Regions from separate parts of the Streptomyces sp. NPDC001604 genome, predicted to be linked through region 2. Evidence: riboswitches for the same ligand, from Rfam matches in the RefSeq annotation. Region 2 holds a riboswitch; the other holds the start of a gene.
The links. Region 2 has a riboswitch for ZMP and ZTP ahead of ACFY1E_RS39215 (bifunctional 5,10-methylenetetrahydrofolate dehydrogenase/5,10-methenyltetrahydrofolate cyclohydrolase). Riboswitches for the same ligand answer to the same signal wherever they lie in the genome.
Positions count from the first base shown of each region.

Region 1 (7,394 bases), on a different contig from region 2:
TCGGCGAGCTCCTCGAAGGCGCGGTCCATCGCCTCGTCGTCGATGCCGTGCGCCACCGTGACATGCGGGTGGTACGGGAACTGCAGTTCGCGCGGTACGGGGCCGGCCGGGTCGCGGAGCTGCTTCTGCAGCTGGGTGCAGGCCTCGGCGCCCTCGGCGATCCGCACGTAGACGACGGGCGACAGGGGCCGGAAGGTGCCGGTGCCGGACAGCCGCATCGGGAACGGCCGGCCGGTCGCGGCGACCTCGGCCAGATGCGCCTCCACGGCCGGCAGGTCACTGCCGTCGACCTCGGTCGGCGGCAGCAGGGTGACGTGCGTGGGGATGCCGTGAGCAGCGGCGTCGCCGAAGCCCGCGCGCAGCTGTTGGAGCAGGCTGCCGTGAGGCTCCGGGACCGCGATCGACACGCCGATCGTTACGGTCCCCACGTCGTCTCCTGTCGTCGTGACGGATTTGTTCTCAGCCGTCGGCTATCGACTGTACGGCCACGGCCGGGTCGCGGGCAGGCGCAACCGTAGTGATGTGCAGCGCTCTGCCGAGTGGTACACGCGTGCGCCGGCGTGCCTCAGTGCTTGGCGGGGAGGAAGCCGACCTTGTCGTACGCCTGGGAGAGGGTCTCTGCGGCGACGGCCCGGGCCTTCTCGGCACCCTTGGCCAGGATGGAGTCCAGCGTCTCCGAGTCGTCCAGATACTGCTGGGTGCGCTCCCGGAAGGGCGTCACGAACTCGACCATGACCTCGGCGAGGTCCGTCTTGAGCGCGCCGTACATCTTGCCCTCGTACTCCTGCTCCAGCTCGGCCACCGACTTGCCGGTCAGGGTCGAGTAGATGGTGAGCAGATTGCTGACGCCGGGCTTGTTCTCGGCGTCGTAGCGGATGACGGTGTCGGTGTCGGTGACGGCGCTCTTGACCTTCTTGGCGGTGGCCTTGGGGTCGTCGAGGAGGTTGATGAGGCCCTTCGGCGTGGACGCCGACTTGCTCATCTTGATCGACGGGTCCTGCAGGTCGTAGATCTTCGCCGTCTCCTTGAGGATGTACGGCTTCGGGATGGTGAAGGTCTCGCCGAAGCGGCCGTTGAAGCGCGTGGCGAGGTCGCGGGTGAGCTCCACGTGCTGGCGCTGGTCCTCGCCGACCGGGACCTCGTGGGCCTGGTAGAGCAGGATGTCGGCGACCTGGAGGATCGGGTACGTGAACAGGCCGACGGAGGCGCGGTCGGCGCCCTGCCTGGCGGACTTGTCCTTGAACTGGGTCATACGGGAGGCCTCGCCGAAGCCGGTGAGGCAGTTCATGACCCAGGCCAGCTGGGCGTGCTCGGGCACATGGCTCTGGACGAAGAGCGTGCAGCGCTCGGGGTCGAGACCGGCAGCGAGCAGCTGGGCGGCGGCGAGCCGGGTGTTGGCGCGCAGCTCCGCCGGGTCCTGCGGAACGGTGATCGCGTGCAGGTCGACGACCATGTAGAACGCGTCGTGGGTCTCCTGCAGCGCCACCCACTGGCGGACGGCGCCGAGGTAGTTGCCGAGGTGGAACGAGCCTGCGGTGGGCTGGATTCCGGAGAGCACGCGGGGTCGGTCAGAGGCCATGTTCACCATTCTCTCAGGTCTGTCGAGTCGATCCGGAACTGGTCGGAAACAGGTGGGAACCGATCCGTCTGCTGCGGTGTAACAAGAGTGTGAGAACGCGGGAGGGGGGCCGCATCGTCGATGAGGCCGCGGTGGTCGCACGCGTACGCGCCGGGGAGCCGGAGGCGTATGCGGAGCTGGTGCGGGCCCATACGGGCATCGCGCTCAGGGCGGCCACGGCGCTCGGGGCGGGTGCGGACGCGGAGGACGTGGTGCAGCAGGCCTTCGTCAAGGCGTACTGCGCGCTGGGCAGGTTCCGGGACGGTGCCGCCTTCAAGCCGTGGCTGCTGTCGATCGTCGCCAATGAGACGAGGAACACGGTGCGCACGGCGGCCCGGCAGCGCACGCTCGCCGGCCGGGAGGCGGCTTTCGTGGAGGCGGAGCCGCTGATACCGGAAGCGGCGGACCCGGCGGTGGCGACGCTGGAGACGGAGCGCCGTGCGGCGCTGCTGTCCGCGCTGGAGAAGCTGAGCGAGGAGCACCGCCTGGTCGTCACCTACCGCTATCTCCTGGAGATGGACGAGTCCGAGACGGCCCAGGCGCTGGGCTGGCCTCACGGGACGGTCAAGTCCCGCCTGAACCGCGGTCTGCGCAAGCTGGCCCGACTGCTGCCGGATTTCAGGCCTCGGGAAGGGGGTGACGAGCGTGAGTGAGGGACGGGGTGCATACGACGGTGAGGGCGGCCCTTCGCGGCTGCCGGAGGAGTTGCGGGCGCTGGGCCGGTCCCTGGATGCGCCCTGGAGCGACGGCCCCGGCGGTTCTCCCAGCGCCGAGACGATGGTCGAGCGGGTGCTGGGGCAGATACTGGCCGAGCAGGTGCCGGTCCCGGTGGCCGAGCCCCGGGGCTCCCGTGAGCGGCTGCGCACGGTCCGGCGCTGGACCCGGCTGCGGTGGCGCTCGCTGACCACGGTCCTGTGCGGTCTGCTGACGGTTCTCGTGCTCACACCCCCGGTGCGGGCCGCGGTCTTCGACTGGTTCGGCTTCGGCGGGGTCGAGCTGCGGTACGACCCGTCGGCGGTGCCCTCGCCGGGCGTCTCGGTGCCGGGCTGCGGCACTTCGGTGTCGCTCGGACAAGCCGGGCACCGGGCGGGTTTCGAGCCGCTGGTACCGGACGCGCTCGGCGTGCCGGACACGGTGGCGGTGACGAGCGAGCCGCACGGCCGCTTTCTGGTGAGCCTGTGCTGGCGAGAGGGCGGGCGCACGGTCCGCCTGGACGAGTTTCCGGAGCGGCTGGACGTCGGCTTCACCAAGGTCGTGCGCGAGGCACCGGAGTGGATCGAGCTGGGCAAGGAGCCCTCGGCGGACGGTGTGCAGGACTATGCGCTGTGGTTCCCCCGCCCGCACCTGCTGAGCTTCTGGCTGGTCGACACCGACGGGAACCGCTTCACGCGCAGCGAGCGGACCGCGGGGCCGACGCTGTTGTGGAGCCACCGGACGGGTGCGGGGGCCGTGACACTCCGGTTGGAGGGCGTGGCGTCCGAGCATCGTGCCGCAGAGATCGCGAAGTCGCTGGAGAAGCCCTCGAAATAGCGCGGCCGGGGTGGGAACCCCGACGGTTCGGGCGGTGTACCAGAAGTGACACGCGGTTGCAGAAGGGCCGCACGGCACCGACCGGTTGGGGGACTGGATGCGTTCGTGGAGGGGCAGTCGGGCGAGGGTGCGGGTCGCCGCTCTCTTCACGGCGGTGGTGGCCGTGGCCCTGTGCGGAATGCCGGTGGCCACGGCATCCGACGGGAGCGACGCGGCGGCGCAGGGGCAGGTCCGGGACGTCCCCGACCTGGCAATGATCATCGCGGTCGGCACCGGGCAGACGACGGTGCTGCGTTCCGGTGAGCCGGCCTTCGGCCGCCTGCGCCAGCTGCTGCGGCCGACCTACGCGGGGACGGAGCGGGTGCCGGACGCCTGGGTCGAGGGGCGCTACCCGCCGGTGGACTTCACGGTGGTCTGGGGGCTGACGGGGATCGGAGGCTGGCCGCAGACGAGGCGTCCGCCGGGCGGTGACGTCGCCGTCGAACGGCAGGACCAGCTGCTGGTGGCGGCGGACGGCACGCCCTGGGTACGCAGCGATCCCGCGCCGGCCGTCCAGGACGACGACATCCGCTGGCATCGGGCACCGCGCTCGGTCTTTGTGCAGCTGGAGCAGGCGAAAGTGCTGGGCGACGGGGCGGCCGCGGCCGGACGCGGCGCGAGCGGGGCCGCCGGGCGGCAGGCCACCGGGCAGGGGGCCGGCTGGAGCAGTGTCTGGTGGGCGGTGCCCGGAGGGGCCCTGGGGCTCGCGGTCGGGGTCGGCGGGGCGCTGCTGATACGGCGCGCGGCGGCCCGGCAGGGTGCCGGACCGCCGCGGGAGGAACCACGCCAGGAACTCATCGACCTCTGAGCGTCACCGACGCCATCGATCTTTGACAATTCAAGAGAGGGCCCTGGTCAGCCCAGGTCGATCTCCGGGTACAGCGGGAAGCCGGCCACGAGGTCGGTGGCGCGGTGGGAGATCTCGTCCGCGATCTTCGGGTCGAGGACGTGCTGCGCCTTGGACGGGGCGCCCGACTTGGTGGTGCCCGGCTCGGCGGTGGTGAGGACGCGGTCGATGAGGCCCGCGACCTCGTCCATCTCGGCGGTGCCCAGGCCGCGCGTGGTCAGGGCGGGGGTGCCGATGCGGATGCCGGAGGTGTACCAGGCTCCGTTGGGGTCGGCGGGGATGGCGTTGCGGTTGGTGACGATGCCCGAGTCGAGCAGGGCCGCCTCGGCCTGGCGGCCGGTGAGGCCGTACGAGGTGGCCACGTCGATGAGGTTGAGGTGGTTGTCGGTGCCGCCGGTGACGAGGGTGGCGCCGCGGCGCATCAGGCCCTCCGCCAGTGCGCGGGAGTTGTCGACGATGCGCTGGGCGTAGTCCCGGAAGGAGGGCTGACGCGCCTCGGCGAAGGCGACCGCCTTGGCGGCCATGACGTGCGGGAGCGGGCCGCCGAGGACCATCGGGCAGCCGCGGTCGACCTGGTCCTTGAGGGAGTCGTCGCACAGGACCATGCCGCCGCGCGGGCCGCGCAGCGACTTGTGGGTGGTGGTGGTGACGATCTGGGCGTGCGGGACCGGGTCGAAGTCGCCGGTCAGCACCTTGCCCGCGACCAGGCCGGCGAAGTGCGCCATGTCCACCATCAGGGTCGCGCCGACCTCGTCGGCGATCTCCCGCATGATGCGGAAGTTCACCAGACGCGGGTAGGCGGAGTAGCCGGCGACGATGATCAGCGGCTTGAACTCGCGGGCGGAGACGCGCAGGGCCTCGTAGTCGATGAGGCCGGTGGCGGGGTCGGTGCCGTAGGAGCGCTGGTCGAACATCTTGCCGGAGATGTTCGGCCGGAAGCCGTGGGTGAGGTGGCCGCCGGCGTCCAGGGACATGCCGAGCATGCGCTGGTTGCCGAAGGCCTGGCGGAGCTCGGCCCAGTCGGCCTCGGTGAGGTCGTTGACCTGGCGGGCGCCGGTCTTCTCCAGGAAGGGAGCCTCGACGCGGTCGGCGAGGACGGACCAGAAGGCGACCAGGTTGGCGTCGATGCCGGAGTGCGGCTGGACGTAGGCGTGGCGGGCGCCGAAGAGCTCCTTGGCGTGCTCGGCGGCGAGCGACTCGACGGTGTCGACGTTGCGGCAGCCTGCGTAGAAGCGGCGGCCGATGGTGCCCTCGGCGTACTTGTCGCTGAACCAGTTGCCCATCGCGAGGAGGGTGGCCGGGGAGGCGTAGTTCTCGGAGGCGATCAGCTTGAGCATCTCGCGCTGGTCGGTGACCTCCTGGCCGATGGCGTCCGCGACGCGTGGCTCGACGGCGCGGATCACGTCGAGGGCGGCACGGAAGGCGGTGGACTCGGTGGAGAGGGGCTGCTGCTCTGACATGTCGTCGGCCTCCGGGTGGCGTGGCGTGCAAGCGGTCACGGTTCTCGGTCTGGCCCAGGCGCACGGCACTCGGTCACGCACGGGTCGCTCCCCGATGGTCCGTCCCATCCTTGCGCGCCAGTCACGACCCGTCGATCAGCCTACCGGCCACGCCGGAGAGCGCAGGTCCCGCGTCCACCATGCGAGCGACGATAGGAAGAGGGGGCCGCTGCAGGGCTGCCACACCCCCGGGAGGTCCCGTGACCACGACGGACGCGCTCATCGCCGCCGCCGACGCGCACAGTGCGCACAACTACCATCCGCTGCCCGTGGTCGTCGCCTCCGCGGACGGGGCGTGGATGACGGATGTGGAAGGGAGGCGGTATCTGGACCTGCTGGCCGGTTATTCGGCGCTCAACTTCGGGCATCGCAACCGGCGGCTGGTGGAGGCGGCGAAGGCGCAGCTGGAGCGGGTGACGCTGACGTCGAGGGCGTTTCATCACGACCGGTTCGCGGCCTTCTGCTCCGAGCTCGCCGAGCTGTGCGGGATGGAGCTGGTGCTGCCGATGAACACCGGCGCGGAAGCGGTGGAGACGGCCGTGAAGACGGCCCGGAAGTGGGGCTACCGGGTCAAGGGCGTGCCCGCGGAGATGGCCAAGATCGTGGTGGCGGGCAACAACTTCCACGGCCGTACGACGACCCTCGTCAGCTTCTCCACCGACCCGGAGGCGCGGGCGGACTTCGGCCCGTACACGCCGGGCTTCGAGATCGTGCCGTACGGGGACCTGACGGCGATGCGGTCGGCGGTCACGGAGAACACGGTGGCGGTGTTGCTGGAGCCGATCCAGGGCGAGGCGGGGGTGCTGGTGCCGCCGGCCGGTTATCTGCCGGCGGTGCGGGAGCTGACGCGCGAGCGGAACGTGCTGTTCGTGGCGGACGAGATCCAGTCGGGTCTCGGCCGGACCGGAAAGACCTTCGCGTGCGAGCACGAGGGGGTGGTGCCGGATGTGTATGTGCTCGGCAAGGCACTGGGGGGCGGGATCGTGCCGGTGTCGGCGGTGGTGTCGTCGGCCGATGTGCTCGGAGTGTTCCGGCCCGGTGAGCACGGTTCGACGTTCGGCGGGAATCCGCTGGCCTGCGCGGTGGCGCTGGAGGTGATCGCGATGCTGCGGACGGGCGAGTTCCAGGCGCGGTCCGCGGAGCTGGGCGGTCATCTGCACCGGGAACTGGGGGCGTTGACCGGCACGGGGCGGGTGCGGGCGGTGCGCGGGCGGGGGCTGTGGGCGGGCATCGACATCGCGCCGCAGTACGGCAGCGGGCGGGAGGTGTCCGAGAAGCTGATGGAGCGGGGGGTGCTGGTGAAGGACACCCATGGGCCGACGGTGCGGATCGCGCCGCCCCTCGTCGTCGAGAAGGAGGATCTGAACTGGGGGTTGGCCCAGCTGAGGGGCGTGCTGGGCCTTTAGCGGCTCCTGCGCGTCACAGGATCACATGCGGCAGGAAGCGGGCGTACTCGTCCGTGATCAGGCCGGAGGACTCCCGGATGCCCAGGCCCGCCGACTCGTTGTCGACCACCCAGGCGCCGAGCACGACATGGTTGCCGTCGAAGGCGGGCAGTGGGGCCAACTCCTGGTAGCAGCAGGCCTCTTCGTGCGGGACCGGTTCGGTGCCGGGCTGGTGGATGGTGACGCCGGCTCCCTCGCGGCCCAGCAGGGGCTTGGCGACGTAACCGGTGGTCGAGGCAAGATCTCGGGGGCCGTCCAGATACGCCGGAAGGAGGTTCGGGTGGCCGGGGTACAGCTCCCAGAGGACGGCGAGCAGCGCCTTGTTGCTGAGCAGCATCTTCCAGGCGGGCTCGATCCACAGGGTGGTGCCCGTCCCGCCGCCGTTGTCGAGGGTGTCGAGGACATGACCGGCGAAG
Region 1 is NZ_JBIAUY010000005.1:382,426-389,819, forward strand. It holds gene ACFY1E_RS17730 (2'-5' RNA ligase family protein) at 1-428, opposite strand, end outside; gene trpS (tryptophan--tRNA ligase) at 566-1,579, opposite strand; gene ACFY1E_RS17740 (RNA polymerase sigma factor) at 1,669-2,271, shown strand; gene ACFY1E_RS17745 (hypothetical protein) at 2,264-3,148, shown strand; gene ACFY1E_RS17750 (hypothetical protein) at 3,246-3,995, shown strand; gene ACFY1E_RS17755 (glycine hydroxymethyltransferase) at 4,043-5,494, opposite strand; ZMP/ZTP riboswitch at 5,540-5,629, opposite strand; gene rocD (ornithine--oxo-acid transaminase) at 5,734-6,939, shown strand; gene ACFY1E_RS17765 (glutathionylspermidine synthase family protein) at 6,953-7,394, opposite strand, start outside.
Region 1: linked by a shared signal. The riboswitch ahead of ACFY1E_RS17755 (glycine hydroxymethyltransferase) and the one ahead of ACFY1E_RS39215 (bifunctional 5,10-methylenetetrahydrofolate dehydrogenase/5,10-methenyltetrahydrofolate cyclohydrolase) in region 2 are both predicted to bind ZMP and ZTP.

Region 2 (7,394 bases):
GGCCCGGCTGTCCGAGGCCGACCAGGAGGTGCTGCGCCTGACGGCATGGGAGGAACTGGGCATCGACGAGGTCGCCGTCGCCCTCGGCTGCGGAACGAGGGCCGCATCGATGCGGCTGCACCGTGCCCGGCGCCGGCTGAGAGCCGAGATAGACCGCATGGGTCCTCTGCGCCCCACCGCGCCCTCCGCCGACGCGACCCCCTCGAAGGAACACGGCCATGGCTGACGAACTCGAACTCCTGCGCCGCGCCAACCCGGTGCCGGTGGACGGCCCCCACTACGGTGACGGCCCTCTCGACCACGACGCCGAACGACGGCTCAACCGGCTGCTGCACCAACGCCCCACGGGCCGCCGCCGCACCCGGCTCGTCTGGGGTCTCGCCGCCACCGCCGTCGTCGCCGCGACCGCGCTGACGCTGCTGTTCAGCGGCCCCGGCGCCACCCCCGCGATTGCCGCGCCCCGCCCGCTCGTCGTCCAGGCGGACTCCACCCCCGTGCCCCTTCGGGTACTGGCCGACCGGGCAGAGCGGCAGGCCACGGCGGAGGATGCGCCGAAGCTGCGCAAGGGCACGCATGTGCAGTCCTGGAGCCTCGGCATGAGCGACGACAAGCCCCCGATCACGCTCCCCGAGGAGCGCGTCGTGCGCTGGAAGGCCGACGGCAGCCACACCGAGCTCGTGGTGGCGACCGACCCACGCCACCCCGGCCGGCCGGTCCTGCGAGACGACGGGGGTGATCCGCACCTGGTCGAGGACGGCCATGTCATCAGCAGCCAGACGTTTCCGCCCAGCTGGAGCGACGCCCCGCCCGAGTCACCCCCGCCGAACGACACGGCGCTGCTGCGGGCCTATCTCCAGGAGGCCTCGTACACCCGAACCAAGCTGACGACCCCGGAACTCCTCGACGCCGTCGGGGTGTTGCTCGACCACTGGACCCTCGGCGCCCGCGAGTCCGCGGCGCTGGCCCGGCTCCTCGCGGGCACCGAGGGGCTGCGGCCGGTCGGCCAGGTCACGGACCGGCTCGGGCGCCGCGGCCAGGCGTACGAGTACGAGGGCGCCGGCTACCGGCGGATGCTGATCATGCAGCCGTCCACCGGTGCGGTCCTGGGCCTGGAGACCGTCTTCACCAGGGCGGAGCGGCAGTACGGCGTCAAGGCCGGCGACGTCATGGACTACAGCGCCTGGATGCCCTGATCACACCCCGAGCTGCCGGGCGGCGGCCTCCACGGTCTGCTCCAGCAGCGTGGCGATCGTCATCGGACCGACACCGCCCGGCACCGGAGTGATCAGACCGGCCCGCTCCACGGCGGAGCCGAAGTCGACGTCGCCGACGTTTCCCGGGTTGTAGCCGGCGTCGATCACGACCGCGCCGGGCTTGATGTCCTCGCCCCGGATCAACCGCGGCCGCCCCACGGCGGCGACCACGATGTCCGCCTCCCGCACCACCGAGGACAGGTCCCGGGTACGGGAGTGGCAGTACGTCACCGTCGCGTCGCGGGCGAGCAGCAGCATGCCGGCCGGCTTGCCGAGGATGGCGCTGCGGCCCACGACCACGGCCCGCTTCCCGGACGGGTCGACGCCGTACTCGTCGAGCAGCCGCATGATGCCGCCCGGCGTGCACGACACGAAGCCGGGCAGGCCGAAGCTCATCGTCGCGAACGAGGCGAAGGTGACACCGTCGACGTCCTTCTCGGGCGCGATCGCCTCGAACGCGGCCCGCTCGTCGATGTGCTCGCCCATCGGGTGCTGCAGCAGGATGCCGTGCACCCCCGGGTCGTCCGACAGGGAACGCAGCGCGCCGACGAGTTCCTCGGTGGTCGTGGCGGCGGGAAGTTCCACCTGCCGTGACTCGATGCCGGCCTTGCGGCAGCGGTTGCGCTTCATCCGGACATAGGTGACGGAGGCAGGGTCCTCGCCGACCAGAACCGTCGCCAGGCAGGGCGCCGTTCCGGTCCGTGCGGTGAGGTCGGCCGCCCGCTTGGCGGTGTCCTCGACGATGCGCCGGGCAAGGGAGGTGCCGTCGATGAGCCGGGCCTGGGGCATGATCCACTCCTGGGCAGGGGGTGACGTGTGCCCAGGCGCACGGCATCGACTCTGCGTGGCCGCTCCCCGGTGGTGCTCCACCTCAGCGCCAGTCACGGCCCGCCCTCACACTAGCCGAGCCGCCACGGCGGTCAGGAACCGCTCACCGGTGCAGGCCGCGCCGCCTTCGCGCAGCAGGCAGCGCCCGGGACCGCCTCGCTCTCAGCATCGACCGCAGCAGAGCCAGCGACGCCAGCCGTTGTGCCGTACCTGTCCGAGGCCCGGCCGGACGCACCCGCCCGAGCGCCGCACGGACCGAGAAGGTCCAGGTCAACCGGGAGGTGATCTGGACCCTCGCGATTCTGCCTCCTGCTCGTCCTACTCGTCCCACGCCTGGATCAGGACCTCTTCGGCGATCTTGCCGTCGCGCAGCGTGATCATCGACTCGGCCAGGACACGCGTTCCGTCCGCGTACTGGCAGGACTGGCTGTAGGCGGCGTGGTCACCCTGAACGATGCACTGGTCCACGTGGTGCGTCATGTCGCGGCTGTAGATGTCCTCGAACATTTCGCCGATCTCCTGGCGACCGCGCAGGACCTTGGGCTGGCTGGGCTGGGTGTTGCGGTCCACGATGCGTATCTGCGCGTCGTCCGCGTAGAGCGACAGAAGATCCGCCGCCGTGTGTCCTTCGACCCCCTTGCGCAGGGTGTCCGCGCTGAAGCCGGGAGTTGCCGTGGTGCCCATGATGACCTCCTTCGAGGGCCGCGACCCGAGGAGCTGCGGGCCGCGAAGGACCCCTCCTATGAGGCTCCTCCGCTGCGGCAGCGTCGGCAAGCGCAGCCGGAGCACTGCCCCTGACGGGTGAGCGGCGGGGCGCGGCCGTGACCGCCGCGGGCCCGGCGGCGTTGTGGGAAGCATGATCTCAACACGACGTATCGTCGCCGCCGTTGGTCTCGCCGCAGGAATCACCGCCCTTGCCGCACCGCTTGCCTGTGCGTCCGACGCGACCATCCAGAACAAGGACGCCAGCGAGCTCAACCCGATCGCCACGCTCGACTCGCTCGCCCAGAGCGGCATCCCGGCGGAGCGCAGGGCCGAGGTGCCGCGCCCCTCCCAGCAGCTGCGGAACCTGAACCGCCTCAACAACCTCGAGCAGCTGGACCGGGTCGCCCGCATGGGAGCCGCCAGCGGGTTCCCGGGGGCCCTGTAACCCGCCGACGCAGCATCGAACGTTCCCCCCCACAGCGAAAGGGCCGCCCGGAGACGGGCGGCCCTTTCGCTGTGCCGGTGACCTGATCACGACCCTGCTGTTGAAGGGTGAAGGAAGTGGAAACCGGGCCGGGGGTGCATCAGGAAGTCGTGGTGCGAGATGTTCCACGCGTAGGCGCCCGCGAGCGAGAACACCACCCGGTCGCCGGCCCTGAGCCCCGGCGCGGGGACCCGGCGGGCCAGGACGTCCTTCGGTGTGCACAGCTGTCCCGCCACCGTGACCTGGTCACCTTCGGCGGCCGACCGCGGCCACGGGTGCGGCCAGGCGTCCACCTTCAGCACGGAACAGGGCTGGTCGTGCCCCTTCGTCGCCGGGGTCCGCAGGTGGTGCGTGCCGCCCCGGACCACCGCGAACTCCTCGCCGTGGCTGCGCTTCACGTCCAGCACCTCGGTGGCGTACCAGCCGCAGTACGCCGTCAGTGCCCGCCCCGGTTCGATGCGCAGGGTCAGCTCGGGGTGCGCCTCGGTCAGACGGGCGAGTCCGCTGCCGTAGGCGGCCCAGTCGAAGCGGCGCTCCGGATCGGTGTAGTCGACGGTCATCCCGCCGCCGACGTTGACCTCGGCGAGCGGAACACCGAGACCCGCCACCCAGGACACGACGCTTTCGGCCACCGTCAGCTGCTCCGCCGCCTCCAGGCCACTGGCGAGGTGCGCGTGAACACCCCGTAGTTCGAGGTGCGGGTACCTCCCGTCGGCGAGCGCCCGTACGACGTCGACGGCCTGCGCCGGGTCCAGGCCGAACGGCGTCGGACGGCCCCCCATCGCCAGCGAACTGCCCGCCAGTGCCCCGTCCGCGACCGGCAGATTGACGCGGACCAGCACCGCCACCCGTCGCCCCGGCGCGCACGTCCGCGCCAGCTCGGCCAGCATGCGCAGCTCGTACTCGCTCTCCACATGGAAACGCTCGACGCCGAGCTCCAGCGCGGCCCGCACCTCGTCCGGTGTCTTGCCGGGACCGCCGAAGGCGAGCGGGCGGCCCGGCACCGCCTTGGCCACATGGGTGAGTTCACCGCCCGAGGAGACCTCGTAGCCGTCCACGTACGGGCCGAGGGCGCCGAGGATCTCCGGCTCCGGATTGGCCTTGGCGGCGTAGTACACCTCGACCCGCTCCGGCAGTGCGGCCCGCACCGCGGCGGCGTGGGCACGCAGCGCCGCCAAGTCGTAGACGTATGCGGGCAGTTCGGTGGCGGGCAGGGACAGGACGCGCTCCTGGACCGCTGGCGTCGGGTCGGTCATCGGGCGCTCCCGGTCGTGTCGCGCAGGATGTCCTCGGCGAGCGGGGACGGCAGCCGGACGTACCCGGCGTCCCGGTCGGCCTTGCGCTCCCAGCGGGTCAGCAGGTTGGCCTTGGCGGGCAGCGGCACCCCGGCGAGCAGGGCGGCGAGCCTCGGCGGGCAGCCGTGGCGGTCGGCGTACGACTGGAGCGTGCCGCGCACCCGGGCCCACAGGGCCGCCTCGGCCTGCGGGTGCAGATCGGCGAGGGCGGCCAGCAGCTCGGCGATGTGGTTGACGAGCAGGCAGTACACGACCCGGTCCCAGCCGCGCTGGGCGTCGTACGTCATCGGGCCCGCGACGTCGGGTGGCAGTGCGGCCAGCGTCCGGGCGTGGTGGTCGGGGACCAGCTTGGTGCCCTCCAGGTCACGGAAGAGGACCTGCGCGGGCATGCCGTCGGCGCCGACGCACACCAGGACGTTCTGCAGATGGGGTTCCAGGACCAGGCCGTGGTCGAAGTACGCGGCCAGCACGGGTGGGACGAGCAGGTCGAGGTACGTCGACCACCAGGCGAGGGTGGTGCGTACGTCCGCTCCGTCGAGGAGGCGGGAGACATGGGCGGCGCCGGTCGGGTACTCGTCGGCGACGGCCGCCGCGAGCAGGGGGACCGTGCCCGGGGCGAGGCGGCGCGGCAGGCCCTCGCGGACGATGACGCCGAAGCCCTCGAACAGGTCCCGGTCGGGGGTGCCGTCCGGGCCGGGCAGGGCCAGCGCGCGGTACGCCGGCTCGCGCAGCACCGAGCTGCCGGGGAAGCGCTCGGCCAGGTCGGCGAGTACCGGGGCCAGCAGTCGGGTCAGGGCGACGGCGCCGGACAGCTCGTAACTGCTGTTCTTTCGCAGGCAGTTGGTGATCCGGACGTTCAGGCTGAACTTGAGGAAGGTCTCCCCGTCGTACACGGTGCGCACCGAGGCGGTGGCCGCGAAGGGCTGCCCGCCCGGGCCCAGGTCGAGGATGTCGCCGCGGTCGAGGGCGGCGCGCAGGGCCGGGTGGGCCCGGAGCGTCTCGTACTGCCAGGGGTGGGCGGGCAGCAGCCGGTAGCCCTCGGGGACGTCCGTGCGCAGCCCGTCCAGCGGGGCGGCCGCCGACGGGTCCGCGGACTCCTCGGCGATCAGGTGGGCGCGGACGGCGAGGTGGCGCAGCGGGAAGGAGGCGCCGACCTCGGGGGCGTACGCGGACCAGGCGTGCGGGTCGCCGGTGCGAGCCTTGGGCGTGGGGTGGAAGCGGTGCCCGAACAGCAGGGACTGCTCGGAGGCCAGATAGGCGGAGAGCCGGTCCTCGGGGAGGCGGGTCGGGCGTCTGGCGGCGAGCGCGGTGGTGATGGCGTCGTGGCTGGAGGCGATCTGCTCCAGGAACTCCTCGTTGCGTACGCCGGTGCGCAGTGACAGCTCGTCGTGCGTGTACTCGGCCAGCCGCCGCCAGTCCACCTCCGACCAGCCGCCCTCGCCCTGTTCGCTCACGGGGCCGGTGAAGCGGTGCGCGCCCAGCAGCGAGGTGCGGCGCAGCGCCACCCGCAGCAGCACTCCGCGACGGGGCAGCCGCAGCAGCAGCCGGCCGTCGGCGACGACCGACTGGTGCTCGGGGCCCGACACCTCGCGCAGCAGGCAGTTGAGGAGCGTGTGGGCCACGGCGTCGTCGGCGGAAGGGAGCCCGGCGGGCGCGGCGGTACTCCCGGAGAGCGAGATCGCGGGCCCCCCGGACGGGGTCTGGGGACGGGTCAGCGAGGGCATCAGCGGCTCCTGCGGGTGCGGGGGGTGAGCGGGGGGAGGGCGGTGGCCAGTACGGTGACGGCGGCGGCCGCGCTGCCGATGAGCACGGGTGCGGCCGGGCCGAAGCGGGCGCTGCCCGCCGCCGCGGCCACTCCGGCGGCGACCGCGCCGGCCTTGGAGAAGAACTCCAGCGAGCCGAACATCCCGCCCGGCGCACGGCCCTTGGCGCAGTCGGCGGCCAGCACCGACAGGCACACCAGGCCGAGAGTGAGGCCCGCGCCCAGCAGCAGCCGTACGGCGATCAACGTGGGCAGGGAGCCGGCGACCCCGTGTCCGGCGAGCCCGAGCGCGATGCAGGCGAACCCGAGCGCGATCCCGGTGCGGGGGCGGTTGTGGAAGGCGGAGTGCACGGCCAGTGCCGAGACGAGATAGCACAGGTGGGGGAGGGCGAACAGCACGCCGGACAGGGTCGGCGAGGTGCCCGGGAGGCGGTCGTCGACGAGGGCGATCAGATAGGGAAAGGAGATGACGGTGGAGAAGACGAAGGCGAACTCCAGGGCGTACAGGGCCTTGAGCGAGATCACCGGCGGCTCGTGTACGGCAGTCGTCTCCGGGGCGTTCTCCGACTCCTGTGCGGCAGGCTCGGGTTCGGGCAGTGCGGCCAGCAACAGGGCGGCCGTCAGCGGCAGTACGGCGAGCAGGGCGTACTGGCGGTGCGGTGACAGCCAGCCCGACAGGGAGCCGACCACGATGGGGGCCACGACCAGCGCCGCCCGCGCGCTGCCCTGCATCAAGGTGAGCGCCTTGGACAGGGCCGGGCCCTCCAGGGCTGCGCCCAGGTAGCCGTTGGAGGCGGCGAACGTGCCGCCCAGGATGCCCTGCAGCACCAGCGCCACGGTGAACGTGGCCAGGGAGTCCGCCCAGCCCGCGAGCAGGAAGGCCACGGCGAGCCCCAACTGGGCGCGCAGCAGCAGCCGTTTGCGGCCGTAGCGGTCGGCGAGTCGTCCCCACAGCGGGGCGCCCAGCGCACCGAACACGGTCGGCACGACGTACAGCACCCCCGCCCAGCGGGCGTGGCGGTCACCCAGCTCCGGGAGGATCTCGGTGAGATACGGCGGCAGCCCGA
Region 2 is NZ_JBIAUY010000020.1:190,139-197,532, forward strand. It holds gene ACFY1E_RS39205 (RNA polymerase sigma factor) at 1-226, shown strand, start outside; gene ACFY1E_RS39210 (CU044_5270 family protein) at 219-1,193, shown strand; gene ACFY1E_RS39215 (bifunctional 5,10-methylenetetrahydrofolate dehydrogenase/5,10-methenyltetrahydrofolate cyclohydrolase) at 1,194-2,042, opposite strand; ZMP/ZTP riboswitch at 2,065-2,148, opposite strand; gene ACFY1E_RS39220 (nuclear transport factor 2 family protein) at 2,400-2,765, opposite strand; gene ACFY1E_RS39225 (hypothetical protein) at 2,938-3,231, shown strand; gene ACFY1E_RS39230 (type III PLP-dependent enzyme) at 3,318-4,526, opposite strand; gene ACFY1E_RS39235 (IucA/IucC family protein) at 4,523-6,289, opposite strand; gene ACFY1E_RS39240 (MFS transporter) at 6,289-7,394, opposite strand, start outside.